DNA from 3 places in the Arthrobacter phoenicis genome. Region 3 is predicted to be linked to each of the others. Evidence: riboswitches for the same ligand, from Rfam matches in the RefSeq annotation. Region 3 holds a riboswitch; each other region holds the start of a gene.
What was found. A riboswitch is a leader RNA that binds a small molecule or an ion and turns the genes downstream of it on or off. The one in region 3 is predicted to bind S-adenosylmethionine.
Positions count from the first base shown of each region.

Region 1: it holds a riboswitch for S-adenosylmethionine, as region 3 does, so the genes downstream of both, ABC337_RS02385 (bifunctional o-acetylhomoserine/o-acetylserine sulfhydrylase) here and ABC337_RS06015 (methionine ABC transporter ATP-binding protein) in region 3, are expected to answer to the same signal.
Region 2: it holds a riboswitch for S-adenosylmethionine, as region 3 does, so the genes downstream of both, ABC337_RS14035 (aminotransferase class V-fold PLP-dependent enzyme) here and ABC337_RS06015 (methionine ABC transporter ATP-binding protein) in region 3, are expected to answer to the same signal.

Region 1 is NZ_JBDFMK010000001.1:513,918-517,179, forward strand. It holds gene ABC337_RS02385 (bifunctional o-acetylhomoserine/o-acetylserine sulfhydrylase) at 1-1,187, opposite strand, end outside; SAM riboswitch class IV at 1,273-1,389, opposite strand; gene ABC337_RS02390 (VOC family protein) at 1,582-2,220, shown strand; gene ABC337_RS02395 (CPBP family intramembrane glutamic endopeptidase) at 2,357-3,127, opposite strand; gene ABC337_RS02400 (histidine phosphatase family protein) at 3,208-3,262, shown strand, end outside.
Region 2 is NZ_JBDFMK010000001.1:2,989,195-2,992,456, reverse strand. It holds gene rsgA (ribosome small subunit-dependent GTPase A) at 1-172, shown strand, start outside; gene hisN (histidinol-phosphatase) at 263-1,075, shown strand; SAM riboswitch class IV at 1,174-1,287, shown strand; gene ABC337_RS14035 (aminotransferase class V-fold PLP-dependent enzyme) at 1,322-2,737, shown strand; gene ABC337_RS14030 (class I SAM-dependent methyltransferase) at 2,793-3,262, shown strand, end outside.
Region 3 is NZ_JBDFMK010000001.1:1,309,964-1,313,225, reverse strand. It holds gene ABC337_RS06025 (ABC transporter ATP-binding protein) at 1-262, opposite strand, end outside; gene ABC337_RS06020 (CoA-binding protein) at 602-1,027, shown strand; SAM riboswitch class I at 1,103-1,192, shown strand; gene ABC337_RS06015 (methionine ABC transporter ATP-binding protein) at 1,332-2,144, shown strand; gene ABC337_RS06010 (methionine ABC transporter permease) at 2,137-2,802, shown strand; gene ABC337_RS06005 (NtaA/DmoA family FMN-dependent monooxygenase) at 2,839-3,262, shown strand, end outside.

The sequences.
Region 1 (3,262 bases), 800 kb from region 3:
TGGCTGTGCGTGGTCGACGCCGGGTGGATCACCAGTGAGCGCACGTCGCCGATGTTCGCCACGTGCGAGTGCAGCTCCAGGGCGTCGACGAAGCGCTTGCCGGCCTCCACTCCCCCGGCGATGACGAAGGAGACGACGGCGCCCGTGCCGCGCGGACCGTACTTCCTGCCGCGCTCGTACCAGGGGCTCGAGGGCAGTCCCGCGTAGGCGACCGATTCGACGTCGTCCCGGCCCTCAAGCCATTCGGCCACCCGGGTGGCGTTGGCGACGTGCCGCTCCACCCGCAGGCTCAGCGTCTCGATGCCCTGGGCGATCAGGAAGGCGTTGAAGGGCGCGACGGCGGAGCCGAGGTCGCGCAGCAGCTGCACCCGTGCCTTGAGGATGTAGGAGAGGTTGGCCCCCAGTGCGCCGTCCGCGCCCAGGTCCCGGGCGTAGACCAGCCCGTTGTAGCTCGGGTCCGGGGTGTTGAAGCCGGGGTACCGCTCCGGGTCCGCGCCGAAGTCGAACTTCCCGGAGTCCACGATCACGCCGGCGATCGCCGAGCCGTGGCCGCCCAGGTACTTGGTGGCCGAGTGCACCACGATGTCCGCGCCCCATTCCAGCGGCCGGATCAGGTACGGGGTGGCGAGGGTGTTGTCCACGATCAGCGGCACCCCTGCCTGGTGGGCCACATCCGAGATGCCCTCGAGGTCCAGGACGTCCTGGCGCGGGTTGGAGACCACCTCGCCGAAGAACAGCTTGGTGTTCGGCTGCACCGCCTCGCGCCACTGGTCCAGGTTGTCCGGGTCCGCCACGAAGGTCACGGAGATGCCGAACTTCTTCAGCGTGTGGGCCAGCAGGTTGTAGGTGCCGCCGTAGAGGCTGGGGCTGGCCACCACGTGGTCCCCGGCCTCGGCGATGTTGAGGATGGCGAAGGTTTCCGCCGCCTGCCCGGAGCTGAGCAGCAGCGCGCCGAGGCCGCCCTCCAGGCTGGCGATGCGCTGTTCGACGGCGTCCTGGGTGGGGTTGCCGATCCGGGTGTAGATGGGGGCGAGCTCGGCCAGGGCGAACCGGTTCGCGGCGCTCTCGGCGCTCGGGAAGACGAACGACGTCGTCTGGTAGATCGGCAGCGAGCGGGCGCCGGTGGCGGCGTCCGGCTGCTGGCCGGCGTGGATCTGGCGGGTTTCAAAGGACCAGGCGTTGGACATGGCGTCTCCTGTGACTGGGCTCAGGACGGCACCGGCTCCCGGGTCCAGCACTGCTGGCAGGTCCCGGACAATCGGCACGGCCCTGGCGCCGCGCTTGCCCCGCCGGCGGGCGCCGGAGGGCCAGGTCTTCACCCGGGGCACCCCACCGCGCAAGGAGGGTTGCCGGCCAGCGAGCCGGGGCTTGTCGCTGGCACTCATGACCTGCTCCCAGTGTAGGAAGCCGGAAACCGGCCCGGATAGCTTTGTGACAAAGATGAAGAAACCGATCCCCGGGACGGCTTGTCCGGCGGATTTCCGCGGCCGCGCCGGGCGGCAAGGGGGTCCGCCGGACGGTCCCGGCGAGGTTAGGACAGCCTAAGCTGAGAGGTCCATCACAAAGTGCCAAGATGAGGGCATGCGCATGGATCACGTCTCTTACGCCTGTGAAAAGGATGGCCTCGCGGCCACCACCGACCGTATCGCCACGGCCCTCGGGGTCGAGGCCGTCAAGGGCGGCGTGCACCCCCGTTTCGGCACCCGCAACATGATCATCCCGCTCGCCGGGCACAAGTACCTGGAGGTCGTGGAGGTCCTGGACCACCCGGCGTCGGATAAGGCACCGTTCGGCCAGGCGGTCCGCGCCCGCTCCGCCGCCGGCGGCGGCTGGATGGGCTGGTGCGTCGAGGTCGACGACCTGGCACCCTTCGAGGAACGCCTGGGCCGCGCCGCGGTCAACGGCAACCGCAAGTTCCCCGATGGCCGCGAACTGGTCTGGAAGCAGATCGGCATCCTGGGCCTCATCGCGGATCCGCAGGTGCCGTACATGCTCAAGTGGGAGGGCGACCCGGCACTGCACCCGTCCAACGCCTACGAGAGCTCGGTGAAGATGTCCGAGCTGACCATCGCCGGCTCCGCGCAGCGGGTCACCGAATGGCTGGGCGAACCGGTGGAGAAGCCGCTGGAGGACGTGGCCGTGAACTGGCAGGCCCCGCACGGCACGCCGGGCATCCTCTCGGTCACCTTCGAGACCGCCTCCGGCGCCGTCACCATCTAGGGCTCCGGCCCGCCACAACTTCGGCCGCCGGCCGCGGGTGTCAATGACGCCACCCGCCGCCGGGGGCCGAAACTCTTTAAGCCGATCCCCGACTCGTCAAGGCAGGTGACGGCACCGCAGGAGACCCCAGGACACCTCAGCCCAGGCCGACCGCCTTGCCGAACAGGCTGAAGCCCACGAACGCGACGATGTCCAGCAGCGCATGCGCGATCACCAGCGGCATCACCCGCCGGGTCCGGGTGTAGACCAGGGCGAAGATGACGCCCATGATGGCGTTGCCGATGAACGGCCCGAACCCCTGGTACAGGTGGTAGCTGCCGCGCAGGATGGAGCTCGCGGCGATCGCCGCCGGCAGCCGCCAGCCGAGTTTGCCGAACCGGTCCAGCAGGTACCCCACCACGATCACCTCCTCGACGATCCCATGCCGGATGGCGGAGAGGATCAGAACGGGCACGGTCCACCAGTAGGTGCCCAGCGCGCTCGGGATGATCGCCGTCGTGATGCCCAGGGCCCGGCCGGCGGCGTAGAGGCCCAGCGACGGGATGCCGATCAGCAGGAACAGGCCCACACCCTGCAGCAGGTCCTTTCCGGGGCGGGCGAAATCGAACCCGAGCTTCCGGAATGCCGAGCCGCCGCCGGGGGTCCCCGGCTCGCGGGGACCGGTGAGGAAGTAGAGCACCAGCAGCACGGGGACGAGCGCGAAGATGATGTCCAGCAGCTGGTAGGTCAGGTCGAAGTACTCGCGGCTGCTCTGGGAGCGGTTCAGCGTGGAGGTCCCCTCGGCCAGCGGCGCCTGCGAGAGCTTGTCCAGCAGCTGCACCACCGAGTACACCGCCGACTGCCCCAGCGAGAGTCCCAGCACAATCCATACTTCGAACCGCACGCGGCGGGGGGAGGTAACCAGCATGGTCCTATCTTGCCTGCCGTTGCCGGGAGTTGGCCGGACGCGCCTATGCTGGGGCTGTGAGCGCGCCCGGGAAAATCCTGATGATCCGGCACGGCCAGTCCGCCGCCAATGCCGATACCTCCATCTACAACCGGG
Region 2 (3,262 bases), 1.7 Mb from region 3:
ACGCGGCTGCAAGCACGACGCCACCGCCGTCAACTGCGGCGTGGACGCGTGGGTGCAGGCGGGCCACGCGGGACCCTCCGGCCCGGCCCGGCTGGCCTCGCTGCGCCGGCTGCTGGGCACTGACCCGCGGCAGGAAGCCCAGGAAACCAAGGAACTGGGCACCGTCTCCTGACCGTACGTCACTCCTTCGCCCCGCGGTTGATCAGGCCGTCCGGGACGTGGCCTCCCCGGCCGGGGCGCGTTTAGACGGTAGTTTGGAAGCATGAGCCAACCCGCGTCGAGCTACAACGATGACCTGCGCCTTGCCCACGTCCTGGCGGACTCGGTCGATTCCCAGACCATGAGCCGCTTCAAGGCCCTTGACCTCAAAATCGAGACGAAGCCGGACCTGACGCCGGTCACCGACGCCGACAAGGCCGCCGAGGAAGCCATCCGCGGCCAGCTCTCCCGCTCCCGCCCCCGCGACGCCGTCCTGGGCGAGGAGTTCGGCAGCTCGGGCCACGGCTCCCGCCGCTGGATCATCGACCCGATCGACGGCACCAAGAACTTCGTGCGCGGCGTCCCGGTCTGGGCCACCCTCATCGCTTTGGTGGACGAGGGCGAACCGGTGGTCGGCGTCGTCAGCGCCCCCGCCCTCGGCAAGCGCTGGTGGGCCGCCAAGGGCGCCGGCGCCTACACGGGCCGCTCGCTGGCCGCCGCCACCCGGCTGCGGGTCTCCAACGTCTCGGACCTCTCGGATGCCTCCCTCTCCTACTCCAGCCTCGGCGGCTGGAAGCAGCGCGGCAACCTGGACGAATTCCTGGGCCTGACCGAGGAGGTCTGGCGCACCCGCGCCTACGGCGACTTCTGGTCCTACTGCCTGGTGGCCGAGGGCGCCGTCGACATCGCCTGCGAGCCGGAGCTGAACCTCTACGACATGGCCGCACTGGTCCCGATCGTCACCGAGGCCGGCGGCCGGTTCACCTCCCTCGAGGGCGAGGACGGCCCGTTCGGCGGCAACGCCCTGGCCACGAACTCGATCCTGCACTCCGAGGTCCTCAAGCGGCTCAACCCGAACCTGGACGACCTGCTCTAGAGCTGCGCCTTTTCTGGGGGCCCGTTCCGCGTAACACAGCGCTTCACATTGCCGCGCCCCTTTCCGGGGCGCGGCACTTCTGTCCTAGGCTCGAAACAGGTCACGAGTGCCAGCGCTAAACCCCGGTTTGCTGGCCGGCAACCCTCCTTTCGCGGCGGGGTGCCCCGGGTGACGACCTGGCCGGTCCGGAGCGGACCCGGCAAGCGCGGATCCCCTGCACGCGGGGTCCTTTTCGAGCGAGGTCCCATGTCGACTGCCATTTTTTCATCCCCAGCATCCATCCCCACGGCTGCATCCGCTGCCCGCACCCCGCTGGCCGCCGTGACCGGCGCCGAGATCCAAGCGCCGCTGATCCAGGGCGGCCACGTCCGCTACGCCAATCTGGACTACGGCGCCTCGGCCCCCGCCCTGTCCGTGGTCTCTGCCTACCTCAACGAGATCCTGCCCTACTACGCCAGCGTCCACCGCGGTGCCGGCTACGCCTCCCAGCTGAGCACCTCGGTGTACGAGAACGCGCGGACCATCGTGCGGGACTTCGTCGGCGGCCGGCCCGACGACGCGGTCATCTTCACCCGGAACACCACCGATTCTCTGAACCTCCTGGCCGGGTGCCTGCCCACCGCCGGCGGCCGGCACCTGGGCGAGGTCCTGTACCTGGACATCGAGCACCACGCGAACCTGCTGCCGTGGCAGGGCGTTCCGCACCGCAGCGTCGTCGCCGCGCCCACCCTGGCCGGGACGCTGGCGCGGCTCCGGGCGGAGCTGGCCGCGGGCGGCATCAGCCTGCTCGCGGTCACGGGCGCGTCGAATGTCACCGGCGAGATCCTGCCCGTCCGGGAGCTGGCGGCGCTGGCGCACGAGCACGGGGCCCGGATCGTCGTCGACGCCGCGCAGCTGGCCCCGCACCGCCGGATCGACGTCGCGGCCGACGGCATCGACTATGTTGCCTTCTCGGGGCACAAGCTCTACGCACCGTTCGGCGCGGGCGTCCTGGTGGGGCGGCCGGACTGGCTCGATGCCGGAACGCCGCACCTGGCCGGCGGCGGCGCCGTCCGCGACGCCCGGCTGGACGCCGTCAGCTGGACCACCGGACCGGCCCGGCACGAGGGCGGCTCCCCCAACGTCCTCGGCGCGGCCGCCCTGGCCCGCGCCACCCAGGCGGTCGCCGCCCTGGACGAGGCATCCTGGCACGGCCACGAGGATGCCATCCGGTCCTTCCTTGCCGACGGCCTGCGGGAGATCGACGGCGTGAGCGTGCACCACATCTTCGAGGAGACCGACCGCGGGGAGGGCTGCGGCACCATCGGCGTCGTAAACTTCTCGGTCGCGGGGTACGACGCCGGACTCGTCGCCGCGTACCTGTCCGCCGAGCACGGGATCGGCGTGCGGGACGGCCGGTTCTGCGCGCATCCGCTGCTCAGGCGGTTGGGCCTGCCCGCCGGGTCGCTGCGGGCCAGCTTCGGCCTGGGCTCCCGGCTCGAGGACGCCGAGCGGCTGCTGGCCGCGCTGCGGACGCTGCGGCGCGACGGCCTGGGCTGGGACTACGTGGTGGATGCCGGGCGCTGGGTACCGGCGAACGACACCCGCAGCTACCCGCACTGGGCGCCCAACACCCCCGGCACCGCCGGGGCTGCCCCCTGCACCCTCGACGGCCCCGAATAGCCGGTTTGCGGTAGATTCGACGGGTATCTTCCCGAGCTGCCGAAGGAGAGTTCACGTGGCAGGCGGCGGCCCCAAACTGCATCAGACCCGGCGGAAGGAGCTCGGAGCGAGCTTCCAGGACGGCGGGGAACACTATGACCGGGTGCGGCCCGGCTATCCCGCCGACTCCGCCGACTGGCTCATCCCCGCCGGAGCCCGGGACGCGGCCGACGTCGGGGCGGGCACCGGAAAGTTTACCGCCCTCCTCGTGGCCCGCGGCCTGGCCACGGCCGCCGTCGACCCGTCGGCGGACATGCTGGACCAGTTGCGCGCAGTCCTCCCGGGCGTCCCGGCCACGGTGGGGACCGCCGAACACACCGGGCTCCCGGCGTCGGCGTTCGACCTGGTGACGGTGGCGCAGGCCTGGCACTGGTGCGAGCCGCTGCAGGCCAGCACCGAGACCGCCCGCATCCTGCGGCCGCACGGGGTGCTCGGGCTGATCTGGAACCAGCTGGACACCTCCGTACCGTGGGTGCACCGGCTCTC
Region 3 (3,262 bases):
CGATGGCGACGCTGCCGGAGGTGGCGGCGTCGAGCCCGGCGGCGGCCCGGAGCAGGGTGGACTTGCCGCAGCCGGAGGCGCCCAGGATGGCCAGCACCTCGCCGGGGACGACGTCGAAGCTGACATCCCGGAGGACGGTGTGCGCGGCGGGGCCGGTCCCGAAGGCGCGGCCCAGGCCGCGGAAGGACACCGGAAGGGCGGGGGTGCCGGAGCCAGCCCGGGCGTCGGCCCGGGGCTGGGGCGGGTGCAGGACAGCAGTCATAGGGTTACTCCATCGGTCCTGGCAGTAGCACCCTACGGAAGCAGCCTTTGGCCCGGGTAGTCAGTCCGGACCTTTCCCTCGGCGTGCGTCCTCGTTATCGGCGGGCTCCGGGGTGGAGGTCCGTCGACCAGGGTTGCTGCGGCGTCATCGATCCAGGTCTCTCGGCCGCTCGGGATGGTCACTGTCTACTAAAACCGAACGGCGGATTTTTGCCAAATGGGCGCGTAATATTCGGAAACCTGCGGACGTGCGGCACCTGGTTCGATCAGAAATTCGGCACAGCGCCCGGGGCGGATTTCCCTACTGCGGTGGTGCTGCCGGCGGACGTAGGCTGGCCGCATGAGCCACATGAACGATCCCGCCGTCGTCGAACGCCTCCTGCGCACCAAGGGCCGGTGGGCCATCGTGGGCCTGAGCACCAACCAATGGCGTGCTGCCTACGACACGTCGCTGTTCATCCGCGACCGCCTTGGCATGGACATCATCCCGGTCAACCTGCCCGGCGACGACGTCCACGGGGAGGCCGGCTACCGCTCGCTGGGGGAAATCCCGGCGGAGAAACGGCCCATCGACGTCGTGGATTGCTTCGTGAACTCCGGCCGCGTCGGCGACGTGGTGGACCAGGCGATTGCCGCCGGCGCCGGCGCCGTCTGGCTGCAGCTGGGCGTCATCGACGAGGCCGCGGCCGAACGCGCCAAGGCCGCCGGGCTGGACGTCGTCATGAACGCCTGCCCGGCCAGGGAAGCGCCGCTCCTGGGCCTCTAACCGGAACTGATGGGAGCTTTACGGCGTGTGACGCGCCGCTTTCACCTCGGCCGGGCGTGTGCCAGATTCGTGGGGTAACCATCCCGAGCGGCTGAGAGACCTGGCTCCGTGACGCCGCAGCAACCCCCTCGATGAGGACGGTGCTACCGCCAGGACCGATGGAGAACCACTGTTCCACGGACCCGAGAGGCCGCGCTTTGTGCTGCCCCGGCGCCGGGGGATGAGGCTTTCCTCGGGCGAGCCCCGGAGGAATCATGAACACCACAACGACGGCAGCGCCGGCCCGGATCGCGGGCGGTCCGCTGTGATCGAGATCCAGAACGTCAGCACCTCGTTCCCATCGAAGGACGGCCGGTTCACCGCCGTCGACGACGTCACCCTCACCGTGGAGCGCGGCCGGATCCAGGGCATCATCGGGTTCTCCGGCGCCGGCAAATCCACGCTGCTGCGTAACATCAACCTGCTCGAACGCCCCACCTCGGGCCGGGTCCTGGTCGACGGCGTGGACCTGACCGCCCTGAGCGAGCCGGACCTGCGCAGCAGCCGGCACGGAATCGGCATGATCTTCCAGCACTTCAACCTGCTCAATAACCTCACCGCGCAGGAGAACGTGGAGCTCTCACTGAAGTTCGCCGGGGTGGGGCGGACCGAACGCCGGCGCCGGGCGGCGGATGCGCTGGCCATCGTGGACCTCGCGGACAAGGCCGCCAGCTATCCCGCGAAGCTCTCCGGCGGCCAGAAGCAGCGGGTGGCCATCGCCCGGGCGCTGGCCACGGAGCCGAAGGTCCTGCTCTGCGACGAACCGACGTCGGCCGTGGATCCCCGGACCACTGCCTCCGTGCTGCAGTACCTCGCGGACGTCAACGCCAAATTTGGCATCACGATCGTGGTGGTCACGCACGAAATGAACGTCATCAAGGCCATCGCGGACAACGTCGCGGTCATGGAGGACGGCCGGATCGTCGAGCAATTCGACCTGGCCGAGCTCGAACGCCCCGGCTTCCACCCCGCCACCTCGATCGGGCGGTACCTGGTCTCCGACGCCATCGAGCTGAACCGGCCCCACCGGGCAGCCGCACCGGCCGGCCCCGCCCCGAAAGGCCTGATCCATGCTTGAGCGCATCTTCTCGGTCCTGCCCGAAATCGGCGCCGCCATGGGCCAGACCCTGGCCATGCTGCTGGTCGCGATCCCGCTGGCCGTCCTGATCGGCACGCCGCTGGGCGTCTGGCTCTACACGATCGGCCCCGGCGGACTGCGGCACCGGCCCCGGCTCCACCGGGTCCTGGACGGCCTGGTCAACCTGGTCCGATCCTTCCCGTTCCTGATCCTGCTGATCGCCATCATCCCGGTGACCCGCTTCATCGTGGGCACCACCATCGGCACGGCCGCGGTGATCGTCCCGCTGACCATCAACGCCATCCCGTACTTCGCCCGCTTCGTGGAGCAGAACCTCAGCCAGCTCGGCAGCGGGGTGGTGGAGGCCGCCCGTTCGATGGGAGCCAGCCGGTCACAGATCGTCCGGGACGTGCTGCTGGTGGAGGCCCGGCCGGGACTGGTCAGCTCCATCACCATCATGACCGTCAGCTTCATCTCCTACTCGGCGATGGCGGGCTTGGTGGGTGGCGGCGGGATCGGCGACTTCGCCATCCGCTACGGCTACTACCGCTACGAAACCCCGCTGATGATCACCGCGATCATCCTGATGATCCTGCTGGTCACCCTCGTCCAGTTCGGCGGCTCCCGCCTGGCCCGCCGCCTCGACAAGCGCCTCTGACCGCGGCCCCGGCACCCCACTTCGGAAAGCAGAACCATGACTTCACCAGCCAGCCCCCGCTTCGACGGACCCCGCCCCCGCCTGCTCCTCAGCGCGTTCGTCATGAACACCACCAGCCACATCATGGGCGGCCAATGGCGCCGCCCCGAGGCCCAGCAGCACCGCTTCAACGAACTGCAGCTCTGGACCGACCTGGCCCGGCAGCTGGAGGACGCGAAATTCGACGCGATCTTCTTCGCCGACGTCGTGGGCCTCTACGGCGACTACGACGGCGGCTGGGCCTCCCACCTGAGGAAGGGCCTGCAGGTTCCCTCCAACGACCCGCTGATCCTGCTCTCGGCCCTGGCCGCCGCCACCCGGGAGATCGGCCTGGCCGCCACCTCCTCCGTGATCCAGAGCCACCCCTTCCAGTTCGCCCGGCAGATGTCCACCCTGGACCACATCAGCAACGGCCGGGTGG